DNA from 2 places in the Rhizobium sp. ZK1 genome. Region 2 is predicted to be linked to the other one. Evidence: riboswitches for the same ligand, from Rfam matches in the RefSeq annotation. Region 2 holds a riboswitch; the other holds the start of a gene.

Evidence for each region. A riboswitch is a leader RNA that binds a small molecule or an ion and turns the genes downstream of it on or off. The one in region 2 is predicted to bind thiamine pyrophosphate.
Region 1: another riboswitch for thiamine pyrophosphate. It lies ahead of thiM (hydroxyethylthiazole kinase); the one in region 2 lies ahead of ACK9YZ_RS19275 (YkoF family thiamine/hydroxymethylpyrimidine-binding protein).

Annotation. Positions count from the first base shown of each region.
Region 1 covers NZ_CP180587.1:1,261,874-1,269,372, reverse strand. The annotation lists gene ACK9YZ_RS28400 (ABC transporter ATP-binding protein) at 1-163, shown strand, start outside; gene ACK9YZ_RS28395 (alpha-hydroxy acid oxidase) at 221-1,372, opposite strand; gene ACK9YZ_RS28390 (spermidine synthase) at 1,573-2,253, opposite strand; gene thiD (bifunctional hydroxymethylpyrimidine kinase/phosphomethylpyrimidine kinase) at 2,451-3,263, opposite strand; gene thiE (thiamine phosphate synthase) at 3,260-3,895, opposite strand; gene thiM (hydroxyethylthiazole kinase) at 3,892-4,692, opposite strand; TPP riboswitch at 4,744-4,842, opposite strand; gene ACK9YZ_RS28370 (aldehyde dehydrogenase (NADP(+))) at 5,002-6,525, opposite strand; gene ACK9YZ_RS28365 (endonuclease/exonuclease/phosphatase family protein) at 6,785-7,499, opposite strand, start outside.
Region 2 covers NZ_CP180586.1:3,801,308-3,808,806, forward strand. The annotation lists gene ACK9YZ_RS19250 (LysR family transcriptional regulator) at 1-500, opposite strand, end outside; gene ACK9YZ_RS19255 (ArsR/SmtB family transcription factor) at 574-915, opposite strand; gene ACK9YZ_RS19260 (SDR family NAD(P)-dependent oxidoreductase) at 1,017-1,787, opposite strand; gene soxR (redox-sensitive transcriptional activator SoxR) at 1,879-2,343, opposite strand; gene ACK9YZ_RS19270 (NADPH-dependent FMN reductase) at 2,425-3,000, shown strand; TPP riboswitch at 3,191-3,304, shown strand; gene ACK9YZ_RS19275 (YkoF family thiamine/hydroxymethylpyrimidine-binding protein) at 3,295-3,903, shown strand; gene ACK9YZ_RS19280 (ABC transporter permease) at 3,918-4,709, shown strand; gene ACK9YZ_RS19285 (ABC transporter ATP-binding protein) at 4,706-5,461, shown strand; gene ACK9YZ_RS19290 (ABC transporter substrate-binding protein) at 5,469-6,479, shown strand; gene ACK9YZ_RS19295 (acyltransferase family protein) at 6,545-7,499, shown strand, end outside.

The sequences.
Region 1 (7,499 bases), on a different replicon from region 2:
GGAAAGCGGTGACGCGCGCGCTGTGCTCGACAATCCTCAGCATGAATATTCGATCGCGCTGAAGAATGCCGTCTTGCCGCCCGATCCGCATGAGGCGTCGGCGATCATTCGCCAGCGCCAGCAGGAGGGCGCATCGGTGCCCCGGAAGATTGCGCGCGCCTGATCCCCTGATGGTCAGAGCTTGGCCGTACCCGACAGAAGGTGCAGCCAAGCCGTGGTCTCAAAAGGTGCGGAAACGCAGGTTGGCTGCAGAGAGCTCGCTGACGGTGGCGCAGCCCATGAGCTTCATGCCGCGCTCGATTTCCGTTCTCATCTGCAGGAGCGCCCGTTCGACGCCGGCCTGACCGGCGGCGGCAAGCGGGAAGAGGTAGTAGCGGCCGACGCCGACGGCCTTGGCGCCGAGCGACAGGGCCTTCAGTACATGGGTGCCGCGCTGAATGCCGCCATCGACCATGACATCGATACGGTCGCCTACGGCATCGACGATTTCCGCAAGCTGGTCGAAGCCGCTTCGCGATCCGTCGAGCTGACGTCCACCGTGATTGGACAGCACGATACCGGTGCAGCCGATATCGATGGCGCGCTTGGCATCCTCGACTGTCATGATGCCCTTCAGGCAGAACTGTCCGCCCCAGGTCTTCACCATTTCTGCAACGTCGTCCCAGTTCATGGCGGGATCGAGCATCTCGGTGAAATAGCGGCTGATCGACATGGTGCCGCTGCCCATGTCCACATGGCTGTCGAGTTGCGGCAGGCGGAATTTTTCATGCGTGAAATAATTCATCGCCCAGGCCGGTTTGACCGCAAATTGCGCCATGCCAGCGAGATTGAGTTTGAAGGGAATGGCAAAGCCGGTACGCTTGTCGCGCTCGCGGTTGCCGCCGGTGATGCTATCGACCGTCAGCATCATCACCTGGACGCCTGCCTGCTTGGCCCTCGCCATCATTTCGCGATTGAGGTCGCGATCCCTGTGGAAGTAGAACTGGTAGACCTGCGGCCCGCTGCTGATCTGCCGCGCTTCTTCCAGGCTGATCGTCCCGAGCGATGAGACGCCGAACATCGTGCCGAATTTGCCGGCGGCATGGGCAACCGCCCTTTCGCCCTCATGATGGAAGAGCCGCTGCAGGGCCGTCGGCGAACAATAGACCGGCATCGCGAGTTTCTGTCCCATGACGGTGACCGACATATCGACTTCGCTGACGCCGCGCAGCACGCTTGGAAGAAGATCGCAGCTTTCGAAGGATGACGTGTTGCGCCTGTAGGTCACCTCGTCATCCGCTGCGCCGTCGATATAATTGAAGATCGGCCCGGGAAGGCGTTGTTTGGCGAGGCGGCGGAAGTCATGGAAATTATGGCAGTCTGAAAGGCGCATACTCGTATCCAATCGAGGGCTGGCATGTCATGCCTCCGCATGTGGCTCAGCCGATGAACGGCCGCGAGACCTCCTCGTCTTCGCGATCCATGACCTATGGGATACGATTATTATCGCACCAATCTCAAGCTCTCTTGAGTGCGCTCCCGTCGCCTCCTCGGATAAATATGCAATTTTTCCGACAGGCCTTCGAGATCTGATCAGCGACCAGCTTTGACCGCGAGCCAAATGACGTGCCGTGCTCCGCCGCGCTTGCCGTTGGCACGCGTATTGACCGCATCGACGGCAAAGCCACTATCCTTCAGCCGGCGGGTGAAGGATGGATCCGGTCCGGAGGACCAGACCGCGAGCACGCCGCCAGGGCGGAGTGCTTCGCGGGCGGATTTCAGGCCGGCGAAATCATAAAGCCGGTCGTTGGATTTGCGGGTCAAGCCATCGGGGCCGTTATCGACATCGAGCAGGATGGCGTCATAGCTGGCCTTGCCGGCGCGGATAGCTTCCTCGACATCTCCCTGATGGATTGCGACACGCGGATCGTCGAGGCATCCCTTGAAGACCTCGGCCATCGCACCGCGCGCCCAGGCGATGACCGCAGGCACCAGTTCGGCAACGACGACGCTTGCATCTTCTGGCAGGATCGCGAGCGCAGCCCGCAGCGTAAAACCCATGCCGAGCCCGCCGATCAGGATTTTTGGCTTTGGATGCGACTTGATGCGGTCGTGAGAGAGCGTGGCGAGCGCTTCTTCGGAACCGCTGAGCCGGCTGTTCATCAACTCGTTGGCGCCGAGCATGATCGAGAATTCGCTGCCGCGCTGTTTCAGCCGCAACTCACCGCCTTCGCCGGGAATGGTCGCGGAATCGAGTTGGATCCAGGGGAGCATGGCAGTTTCGTCTCGGTAAAGGGGACCGTCCACTAGCATAGGCCGGCAGCCGATGCCAACAAACCTCTCTCAGACCACACGCATGAAATGGTCCGCCTCATATTCGACCACGGCCCTTGCCGATGCGGTCGCAGATTGCAGCGGTCGACGAAGAGGCCGAGCAGGGCCGTCTGACAATCTTTGAAATGTGATCCGCCTCAGAGCCCGGCGCCTTTCCACAGGGCATGAAAATGGTGGACTGGCCCATGGCCGGAACCGACCGTCAATTCGCCCGCAGCCGCGACCGCTTGCGCAAGATAGGCCTTGGCGGTTGCGACCGCCATCTGCGGCGAAACGCCCTTGGCAAGCTCCGCAGCAAGGGCGCTGGACAGGGTGCAGCCCGTGCCATGCGTATTCTTCGTCGGCACACGCCTGGCTTCGAACCAATGAAGACCGGAAGCGATCGACAACACGTCCGGGCTCTCGTCGCTTTCGAGATGGCCGCCTTTGACCAGCACGGCAGCGGGACCAAGTGCCCGGAGGCGCTCGGCCTGTGAGGCCATCTGCTTACGGTTTTCGGCACACTCTTCGTGCAGCAGCGCGGCGGCTTCCGGCAGATTTGGGGTGAGGAGCGTAGCGAGCGGCAGCAGATGCCGTGTGAGCGCATCGACGGCTTGCGGGTCGAGGAGGGCCGCTCCTCCCTTGGCGATCATGACGGGGTCGACGACGATGGGGATGCCGCGATGGGGCGCCAGCGCCTCGGCAACCGCTTCGGCGATGCCGGCATTGGCGATCATGCCGATCTTGACGGCATCGACGCGAACATCGGCAAAGACGGCCTTGATCTGCTGGGCGACGAAATGCGGCGGCACGAGATGCACGCCGGTCACACCCAGCGTGTTCTGCGCCGTCAATGCCGTCAGCGCCGCCATGCCATAAACGCCACGGGCGGAAAAAGCCTTGAGATCGGCCTGGATGCCGGCGCCGCCGGATGGGTCGGAGCCGGCAATGGACAAAACGTTGCGGATCATCGGCTGACCTTTCTGATTTCAGCGGCAATGCGAAGCGTCGCAGCCTTCGGATCGGGCGTACCGCAGATCGCTGAGACGACAGCGAGCCCATCGGCGCCTGCTGCAAAGACGGAAGCGACATGCTCGCTCTTCAGGCCGCCGATCGCAACTGTTGGAACGGGTGCAGCCTTTACCAGTCTCGCCAGCCCGTCAAAGCCGATCGGCTGCTTGTGGTCCGTCTTGGTTGGGGTGGCAAAGACCGGTCCGATACCGGCATAATCGACGATACCGGGGTCTATTGCCGTTGCCAGAGCTTCGGTCTCCACCGACAGGCCGAGGATCATGTCCGGTCCGATCATCGAACGTGCGGCGGCCGGCCCCGTATCGTCCTGGCCGATATGTAGCCCGTCGGCTCCGATTGCAACGGCCGCCTCCACATCGTCATTGACGATCAGCAGCGCGCCTGTACCCTTCAGGACCTCTTTCAGGGCAAGACCGGTTTCCACCATTCTTGCCCTTCCGCCATGTTTGTCGCGAAGCTGCACCATGGTCGCACCACCCGCGACGGCGAGCCGCGTCGTCTCGACCATGCCGATAGCGGCGCAAAGATCGGGATCAAGGACCAGGTAGAGGGAAAGATCAAAGCGTTTCATGTGACATTGATCCTGACTTTTGCATCCAGTGTCGGGCCGTCAAGCGCGGCGAGTGCGTCGAGGAAGCGCCAGGAGAAGGAGCCCGGGCCGGCAGCGTCTTTCGCCGCCTCTTCGCCGGCAACCGCGAAGGTGGCGAGAGCCGCAACTGCGGCTGCAAAGGGATCGTCGGCAATGGTTGCGGCAAAGGCGCCGGTGAGGCAGGTCAGCGAGCAGCCGAGTGCAGTGACCTGCGGCATCAGCGGCGAGCCGCCTTCGATGCGCAGCGCTTGTGCGCCATCAGTCACGAAATCAACGACCCCGGTGACAGCGACGACTGCGCCATGCCGTTCAGCGAGCAACCGGGCAGAAGCCTCGGCCTGCTCCACCGGGTCACGGCTGTCGACGCCCTGGCCGCGGCTTTCGCCGCCGGCAAGCGCGATGATCTCCGAGGCATTGCCGCGGATGATCGTCGGGCGAAGCGCCAGCAGATCGGCAACCGCCTTGCGGCGGAAGCCGGTCGCGTAGTGGGCGACCGGATCGAGAACCCACGGCTTGCCGCCTGCATTCGCAGCACGTGCTGCTGCCTGCATGCCGTCGATCCATTGAGTGGAGAGCGTGCCGATATTGACGGTCAAAGCGCCAGCGATCGCAGCAAATTCTCCGGCCTCCTCGGCTGCATGAACCATGGCAGGCGACGCCCCGGCCGCAAGCACCACATTGGCGGCGATGTTCATGGCGACATAATTGGTGATGCACTGCACGAGCGGCGGCTTGGCGCGCATGGCCGTCAACAGTGCTCCGGGTGTCTTGTTCTCCATAGTACCCCTTTCAGGCGGGGCAGGCGCGGGAACGATCATGCAAGAGAGCAGACTGCCACCCGAGCGACTCCCTCCGCCGGCATTATCCGGTTCAGGTTCGAAGGGTGCTTCTCAGCCCGTTCTTGCAAACGGGCGCCCCTGTCTCTCAACGGCACTCTTTCTTGCAGAGAATAGTGCCGCTGTCACTGGCAAAATGACGGTTTTACGAAGGCGACACACTCCTGGCGCCACAGCGTTGTTTGGAGCTTGCCAACCTCTCGCATGGTCTCCTAAAAGCCCCCGCGGTTGAGCTTGGCAAGCCCGATCCAATCAACGCAGCGGGGCCGGAAGCAGGTTAGCCGTAAAGTCCTGATAGGAAACCGGACGCAGGAACCTGTAGATCGCCAATGTCCCGACCGATGTCGACCTGCCGTCGGCGGTTGCCGGGTAGGGGCCGCCATGCACCATGGCGGGCGATACTTCCACCCCGGTTCCGAAGCCATTCACGAGCAGTCGTCCAGCAAGCATTTCCAGCTTGGGCACGAGGCGCCTTGCTTCCGGCTCGTCTTCGCTGGCGATGTGGAGGGCGACGGTCAACTGGCCTTCGAGGCCGTCGAGGACGCGCTCGAGTTCTGCGAGATCGCGGCAGCGCACGATAAGGCCGGCCGCGCCGAAGACCTCGTCCTGAAGTTCGTGATGCGCGAGGAATGCCGCAGCCGTCGTCTCGAAGAGAGCAGCAGTGCCTTCGAATTCACTGCCCGGCTTGCCATTTGCGACGAGGCGGACCTCCGGATGCTTTTCCAGCCGGGCGACGCCATCACAGAATGCCTTGGCGATAGAGCCCGTCAGCATTGTCTGCGCGTCGACATCGGGCAGAAGCTCCCGCGTCTTGGCAATGAAAGTATCGAGACCTTCGCTATCGACGGCGAGAATGAGGCCGGGATTGGTGCAGAATTGTCCGGCACCCAGGACCAGCGAGCCTACAAAAGACGTTGCAATCTCTGCCGCGCGGCTTTTCAGGGCGTTGGGGAAGAAGATAACGGGGTTGATGCTGCTCATTTCGGCATAGACCGGGATCGGCTGCTTGCGCTCGGAAGCGATCTTCATCAGCGCTGTGCCGCCGCGGCGCGAACCTGTGAAACCGACTGCCCGAATTCTTGCATCGGCGACGAGCTTCTGTCCGACCTCGAAGCCGGTATCGAAGAGGAGCGCGAAGGTGCCGACATGCAGGCCGGCCTTGGCGACGGCACGTTGTACGGCCCGGCCTACAAGTTCCGACGTGCCCGGATGGGCAGAATGCGCCTTGACGACAACAGGGCATCCAGCTGCGAGCGCAGATGCCGTGTCACCGCCGGCAACGGAGAAGGCGAGGGGAAAGTTCGATGCGCCGAAAACCGCCACGGGGCCGAGGGGAACGTTGCGTAGGCGCAGATCAGGCTTCGGAACAGGCTTGCGGGACGGATCCGCGCCGTCGAAGCGAAGCTCCTGGAACCGGCCTTCACGAACCTCCTTTGCAAACAGCCGAAGCTGTCCGATCGTGCGGCCCCGCTCGCCCTCGATCCGTCCGCGCGGAAGTCCGGTTTCTGCCACTGCACGGACGACCAGCTCATCGCCGATCGCTTCGATTTCGCTGGCAATCGTCTCAAGAAAGGCTGCCCGCGTTTCCAGGTCGGTTTCCCGGTAGGAGGCGAAGGCCTCCCATGCAAGCTTGGTCGCCTCTTCGACGTCTTCTGCTGAGGCGCCACCGAAAGAAACGGGCAGAGCCGCGCCGGTGGCTGCCTCGACGCCATAAAGCTCGCCGCGCGTGCCGCGCTTTTCCGATCCCGCAACGAGCAGGCTTCCATTGATAGTCATAATGGGGTTCCTTTCAAAAAGATTCGGCATCTATATAGGCGTTCGCTTTCTCATTTTCACGACATCTTTACCCAATGGTCCGGGAAAATGGGTAGCCTCGACACCGACCTTGTTGCCCAGGTGGCTGCTACCATTGTCGTCTCATCAGCCAAGTCCTGCGGTTCAAAGGGCTCGTGGCGGCGAGGACGTAGCAGTGGACCAAAGAGCTGCTGGCGCGAAGGGACGAAGCGCTGGCTCGAGACGCTTCGCAAGCGTCTGATCAGGGTGCGGAAAACCGCGCCTTGATCAGTTCGTGGTCCGCGATCGCCACGCCATCGGCATCGACGGCCGGAACGGTCACGGCATCGCTCACCACAAGGCCGCGCGTGAACAGCCAGTCGAGCCGGGCGAAGGGCGGCTGTGGCACGCCGTCCGGGCCGGCGCGGCGCGTATACGCGAAATCATTGCCCGTTTCCCAATGGTAGCCGGCTTCAGCAAGCAGGCCGAAAAGAGGCTCATGTGCTCGCGGCTCGCGTGAGCCACTGGGGAGCATATTGGTATTGAAATCGCCGCCGATCACGACGGGCAGGTCGCCGGCGAGCCTTTCGACGGCCTCAATCAGCCGCCTCGTCTGCCTGGCGCGATCCTCGACATCGGTCTTGCTTTCCAGATGGACGCTGACGGCAAGGATCGGTCCGAATGCGGTTTCGACCTTCGCGGCAATTGCCATACGTCCGCCGATGCGGCCCTGGCCGTCCTTCGCATCCGTCCACCATGTGCCACCGTCATCGAGACGGATGAGTGCCGCGTCCTGCAATGGCAGGTGAGAAAGCAGTGCATTGCCATGGAAGCCGACTGAATTCGTCTCCCACTTATGCCGTTCGCGCTCGCGGGAGTTTCCAAGACCGAGTTCCACGAATTCCACGCCGAAAACATAGGACATGCCGAGATCACGAGCGAGATCGGCAACCGTATGACGGTTGCCGGCACGCGCC
Region 2 (7,499 bases):
ATCAGATTGTAGCGCTCCGCATAAAGCGGGACCGAGGTGACGCGCCCAAGCGGCTCGTTTTCCAGATAGGTGATGCCGGCATCGATCTCGAGGTTTTCGAGCATGCTCAGCACCTGCAGCGAATTGCGCGAGACGATGGAGAAGGTGACGTCGGGATGCCGCTCCTGGAAGGGCGTTGTGATTCGCGACAACATGGCGAGCGCGGTCGGAATGGAAGCCAGACGCAGATGGCCCGAGAGACCTTTGCGGGCGGCGCGCATTTCCTCGCGCATGGTGCGTGTGTCGCCGACGATACGCCGCGCCCATTCGAGCACGCGCTGCCCTTCCGGCGTCAATCCTTGAAAGCGAGAGCCGCGCTGCACCAGCATGACGCCGAGTTGATCCTCGAGCTGGCGAATGGCGGCCGAAAGCGTTGGTTGGGAGACGCCACATTCCTCTGCCGCACGGCCGAAATGTTTTTCGTTGGCGAGCGCAATGAAGAATTCCAGCTTGTCGATCATCCGGCCTCCCTGCCGAATTCGAGACGAGGCCTATTTTTGCGGCTTGTCCACCGCTTCGCAAGAGCCGTGGGCTCTAACTTTTCTCGGCAACAGGAAAGAGACTGAAAAGTGATTCGAGGAAAGCCAGAACGCTTTCGTTACCTGTGCTGTAATAGACGAGCCGTCCTTCGCGCCGCGTATTGACGAGACCTTCGAGCCTCAACCGGGCAAGCTGCTGGGACACCATAGCCTGCTGTATACCCAGGATATCCTCGATTTCGCCGACCGTCTTTTCCCCTTCCGACAGGATGCAAAGGATGAGCAACCGGGTCTGATGGGCTAGCGCCTTCAGGAGATCACTCGCCTCGTGGGCTTTGTTAGCAAGCTTCTGCAAGTCCTGGCCAGTCATGCCCGGCTTCGGTTTAGGCAATGGCATTTGCTTCTCGGAAGGAGGTAATAAGGTAGATCAGTACACTATCATATTCGCAGAAGCGAATTGGTCAATTGTCATGAAGTACCAAAAAAAGTCCAACCAAATCAGCAAATAAGCTGACCACCGTTGATCTCCAGGACTTGACCTGTGATGTAGCCGGAGAGTGAAGGGGCCGCCAGGAAGAGATAGGCAGGCGCGCAATCCTCCGCTGTTCCAAGCCGCTGCAGCGGGATAGACTTACGAGTCTGCTCCAGTTTTTCGCGAGATGAATAGCGTGCATGGAAATCGGTATCGATCGTTCCGGGCGAGACGCAATTGACCCTTATACCGTCAGGCGCGAGCTCCCGGGCAAGCGCCTTCGAATAGGTCGCAACGAAAGCCTTCGATGCGGAATAGATCGCCGAACCAGGGCTTCCGCCGGTCAGCGCCGAAATCGAAACCGTGTTGACGATGGCAGCACCTTGCGCCGCCCGCAGCGCCGGAAGCACAGCGCGCGTCAACTCCACCACCGACGTTTGGTTGAGACGCACGATGGTCTCGTACTCGGCATCAGTGAGCTCTCCGGCCAGAAAGCGGCCATGCATGGTACCGGCATTGTTGACCAGCACATGCACCGCATCGAAGAATTCAAGCGCCTCCTCCGCAAACTTTGTCGCCCCGCCCGGATGCAGGAAATCTGCCGGCAGCAGCAGCGCCCGCCGCTCCGATTCGGCTGTCAGCAGAAAATCCGGCAGTTCGCGCTCCCCATCACGCCCGATATGAACGAGTACGCGCGCCCCGCAATCCAGAAACTGTCGGGCAATTTCCAGGCCGATACCGCGGCCGCCCCCCGTGACGACGACATTGCGGTTCTCGAACAGTTTGGGATGAAACACGAAGCTCTCCTCCTTGCGAGCGGCCGGTCCCGCTGCTTGCACTACCAGGGCCTAACATATGCGGCCATCAGCCAAAAGAAAGCCCGAAGGTCTAAGCACCCGGGTCCAGAAGCCGCGCACCGGCGCCTTGCCTGCCGAGAACGTCGAAGGGATTGCGCAATGGACAGGCGTCGATGGAGAGGCAGCCACAGCCAATACAGCTCGTCAGATGGTCGCGCAGCAGGCTCAGCCGCTTGATGCGGGCATCGAGATCATCTTTCCAGAGCGCCGACAGCCTCTGCCAATCCTCGACTGTCGGCGTACGGCTCTGCGGCAGGGTTTCGAACGCAGTCTGGATTTCGGCAAGCGGGATGCCGACGCGTTGCGCCACCTTGATGATGCCGAGACGCCGTAGTACGTCGCGGCCGTAGCGGCGCTGGTTGCCGCGGGTGCGGATGCTGGAGATCAGCCCCTTCGTCTCATAGAAATGAAGGGCAGAAACAGCAAGCCCGCTTCGCTCTGCCACCTCGCCCACCGTCAGGAGCTTGCTCAACGAGAATGTCGAATTCTGCTGCATGGCCTATTGACCTCAATGTTAGTTGAGGTTTTATAGACTGCGCTCCCGAGGCCGTAAAGCCGATACGAGAAGGAGCAATGCATGCAGAAACCCATGAGGCTTGCCGTCATCTATGGCAGCACGCGTGAGGGCCGCATCTGCGACAGGGTGGTGAAATGGCTCGAAAGAGAGCTGGCCCGCTTTCCGCAATTCAAGATCGACATCATCGATCCGCTGGCATTTTCGTTGCCGCGAGAGCATGCGCCGCATCATCCGGAGGCAAGACGGCTCACGGACAGGCTTCACCAGGCCGATGGCTTCATCCTCGTCACCCCGGAATATAACCACAGTTTCACCGCCTCACTGAAGTTCCTCATCGACCTCTTCATCGAGCCCTGGCACGGCAAGCCGATTGCCTTTGTCTGCTATGGCGGTGTCTCCGCCGGATTACGGGCAGTTGAACAGCTCCGCCTCGTCTTCGCCGAACTCCATGCCGTCACGATCTGCGACGCCGTGAGCTTCAACTCCCCCTGGCGTCGTTTCGACAATGAAGGCTGGCTGCAGGATCCGCAGGATGCGTTGCGCCGGCTCTCGCGAATGATGGCCCAGTTGCAATGGTGGACTGAAGCGCTGATCACCGCCCGCAGCGACACTCCTTATGCCGGTGTAGCCGCCTGAGACAACGACATCCGGTTCCGTTTCTGGCAGGTACGGAAGCGGCTGGACACCCGGACAGGGCCTCCGTCCGGGTGTTTCCTTCCCCGACACCTAACAGGTGCTCCCAAACGGTCATCGCCCTCATACCGACCGTGTAGCCGGGTAGGAATTTTGCGGTTGCAGTATCGCAAACCCGGTGTTAGTTTCCGCCACAATTTCACGGGGGAGCTCCGAACTGCCGGGGCTGAGATGTGAGGCGCATGCCTCCGGACCCTTCAAAGCTGATCTGGGTAATGCCAGCGGAGCGAGGTCCAAATGTTTTCCGGCGCGCAAGTGTCCCTGTATCCGATGTCCGGCATTTTCGTCGGCATCATCCTTGACGCTATCAAGGCTCTCGAGCCCTATCGCGATCGTCTTCGCATCGAAACCGACGATATTTCTACGCTGATGGTCGGCCCGCCCGACGTGCTGTTTGCCGCCATGCGCGACCTCTTCGTCTCGGCTGCCGCAAGCGGCGAGCATTGCGTATTGTCCGCCGCCATCTCGCGTGGCTGCCCCGGCGAACCGGATGATGCGATCTGCGGCGCCGGCTTGTCTTCCAGCCGGTCCGAGCCGCTTGCCGAGCGCGTCGAGGCCGCGATTACGGCAGTCAGGGATACGAAACAGACCGGCCGGGCAACGGCAGCCCAGTTTTCTCTCTATGTTATGGGAACGGGCACGCATATGGACGAGATCTATGGCTGCATCGATTTCCTGAAGCGTTCGGGCACATTCGACCGCTCCAAGAATTTCTGCACCAAGCTGCGCGGCGATGCCGGCGCGATCTTTGCGACCATTCACGAAGCCTTCTATCGCTTCGGCGATCCAGAAGGCCATGTGACGCTGGATATCACGGTCTCCGCAAACAGTCCGAGCAAAGCCTGAGACGCTTGACGGCGATGACCTTATCGAACTCGGATTCGACATTTACGGCACTGAGGCGGGCCTTGCCTGCCATTCTTGCCGTGTTTGCCTTCCTGGCTGTCTGGGAGCTCTATGTCGATCTCTCCAGCATCAAACCCTCCATCCTGCCCTCGCCTTCGCGCATCTTCACACAAGGCTGGGTGAAAAGGCAGGCGCTGCTCGACAATACCTGGCCGACGCTCAGCGCAACACTCGGCGGTTTTGCCCTGTCGCTGGTCTTTGCCTTCGTCTCATCGGTGCTGATGGATTTCGTACCCTTCATGCGACGCGCACTGTTGCCGCTGTTCATCGTCAGCCAGACACTGCCATTGGTCGCGATTGCGCCCCTGGTCGTGCTCTGGTTTGGTTTCGGGCTGCTGCCGAAACTTCTGCTCGTCGCACTCGTCACCTTCTTTCCGTTGCTGGTCGCCCTGCTGCAGGGCTATGAATCGACGGACGGGGATATTGCCGAGCTTCTGAGTTCCATGAAGGCGAGCCGCTGGCGCATCTTCTGCCTGGCGAGACTTCCTTCCGCCATGCCCTTCTTCTTTGCAGGTCTGCGCATATCGATCACCTATGCCGTGGTCGGCGCGATCTTTGCCGAATATGCAGGCGCCTCCCGTGGCCTCGGGATTTACATCCTCAACGCCAAGAACAATTTCCGGCCGGATCTCGTGCTCGCCGCCGTCGTTCTCAGTGCCCTTCTGACGCTGTGCCTTTTCGGCCTTACGCTGGCGATCCAGCGTCTCGCCATGCCCTGGCAATCCGCCGCGGAGAAACGCCGATGAGCGGGATGCTGGAGCTTAAGAACATCTCGAAGTCCTTCGATGGCATGGAGGTGCTGAAGGACATCTCTCTCCATATCGCCAGGGGTGAATTCGTTTCGATCGTCGGCCCCTCCGGCTCCGGCAAGTCGACGATCCTCAGGCTGCTGACACAGGCATTGCTGACCGATAAAGGCGACATTCTCTTCGACGGCACTCCGCTCTCACAGGCTGCGCATGCCTTCGCTTTCATGCCCCAGCGCGATGCGTTGATGCCGTGGCGAAGCGTGATCGACAATGCGATCCTCGGCCTCGAAGTACATGGCATGCGTCGCAAGCAAGCGCGCGCCGTCGCGGCCCCTCTCTTCGAACGCTTCGGCCTTTCCGGCTTCGAAAACCACTATCCCGCAGCCCTTTCGGGCGGCATGCGCCAGCGTGCGGCCCTGCTGCGTACTGTGATCCAGCGGCAGGACATGCTGCTGCTCGACGAGCCCTTCGGGGCCCTCGACGCGCTGACCCGCACACAGATGCAGGAATGGCTGCAAGGCATGTGGATCGATCATCGCTGGACGGCGCTGCTGATCACACATGATGTGCGCGAGGCGGTCTTTTTGTCCGACCGTATCTATGTGCTTTCAGCCCGCCCGGCGGCTGTGGTCAGGGAATTCGAGGTACCGCTGGCAAGACCGCGAACGCTTGCCGATCTCGGCTCCCCGGCCGCACAGGCGATCGAAACAGAAATTCTTCAAACACTGCTGCATCCGCAAAGAACCTGAGGAGGTCCTGATGCTTCTCACACGCCGACAAACTCTTTTTGCCGCCATGGCTGCAAGCCTCTCCGGCCGCACCGCCTTCGCCCAGTCCGCCGCCGCAAAGGTCCGCATCGCGCTCGACTGGACGCCGAACACCAATCACATCGGCATCTATGTCGCCAAGGCGAAGGGCTTCTATGAAGCTGCCGGCCTCGATGTCGAAATCCTGCCCTATGCCGATACCAGCGCCGGCACGCTGGTCGCGAACGGCGTTGCCGATTTCGGCATTTGCGGGGAGATCGAAGCCTTCACCCAGCGCGCCGCCGGCGCGGATGTGAAGCTCGTCTACGCCGTGGTGCAGACGGAAACCGGCAGGCTGATCTTCAAGAGCGACCGCGACGACATCAAGAGCCCTAGAGATCTTGATGGTAAGACCTATGGTGGCTTCGGCGGCGCATGGGAGGAGGCACTCGTCTCCGCGATGATCCGCAACGACGGCGGCAAGGGCACCTTCCAGAATGTCACGCTCGGCACTTCGGCCTATGAGGCGCTCGACAACGGCGCCGTCGACTTCACACTGGAAATCTACACCTGGGAGGGCATTGCCGCCCAACTCGAGAACCGGCAGATCAGCCGCTGGCACTACAGCGATTACGGCATTCCCGACGAACAGACGACCGCGATCGCTTCCAGCGACGCATATCTTGCGGCCAATCCGCAAAATGCCCGCGCCTTCATCCAGGCAACACTGAAGGGTTACGCCTATTCGGTCGACAATCCGGACGAGGCCTGCGACCTCTTGATTGCCGGCAGCAATGGCGCACTGCTCAACACCGACCTTGTCAAGGCATCGCAGAAGGCCCTCGTCGAGGGGCATTTCCTCAGGAGCGAAAGCGGCGCGATCGGCACCATCGATCCGGCCAAGGCCGAAGCGATCGGCATTTTCCTGTTCGATCATGGCATCCTCCTCGATGCCAATGGTGCGGCACTGACGGAAAAGCCCGACTTTTCCGCCTACTACACCAACAGTCTCCTTGGCTGAGACGAGCCTGCCCTTGCGGGCAGCAGTTTTTCACTGCAAAGTCCCGCAAGGAGCGAGGGAGTGACATGCAGCAGCAGGACCGGGTGGCTGGAGCGGATTTCTTGCGCGCAGCCGCCTGCTTGCTCGTCCTCATCCATCATCTCATTCTGCGCATCGACCTCACCAAGCTCGGCGAAGGATTGCGGCCGACACTGACTGCCCTGCGCTTCGGCAATTTCGGCGTCGCCATCTTCTTCGTCCTCAGCGGCTTCCTGCTGGCCTTGCCGTTCTGGCGTTCCCTCGACGCCGGCGGCGCCATGCCCGACCTGCACATCTATGCGCTACGCCGCGCGGCCCGCATCGTGCCCGGTTATTGGGTGGCTTTGACGGCGGGCTTCATCCTCAGCGTCACATTGCTCGGATATGCGCTGACGCCGGAACTCGCTATGCGCTATGCCAGCGGCCTTTTCTTCATGAGCCAATGGCACTGGCGCACTTTCTTTCCTGTGGAAGGCAACGGCCCGCTCTGGTCCATCTCTTTCGAAGCGACGAGCTATGTGCTGCTGCCGCTTTGTTTCCTCTGGATTTTCGCGATCCCGGAAAACCGCCGTTCTCCACTTGTCACGCGCCTTGCCTGGCTCGGCATCATTGCCGTGACGCTGATCGCCCATGAAACCTTCCGTACGCTTTCCCCGCCCAATGAGCTGGACCGTGGCTGGCAATATGGCATGCAGGGCGGCGCGAAGGAGTGGATGCCCAACTACAATCCCATCGGCTTTTTCGCCGTTTTTGCGCTCGGCACGCTCGCAGCCGGCATTCAGATCCTGCTGCCGCGAAAGCGTCGGATCTGGTTCGACATCATCGCACTCGCCTGCCTCGTCGCCACCGGCCTCCAGCTACCGCTTTCGACAGGCGGGTCCTGGGAAGCCTACGGATGGCTCGGAGTTCCCTATGCCTTTCCGCTGTTTCCGGTTCTGATCGCTGCCGCTCTTGTGACCCTCTCGCGCTCGGTGCTGCTTGCGGCACTGCTCGACAATACCG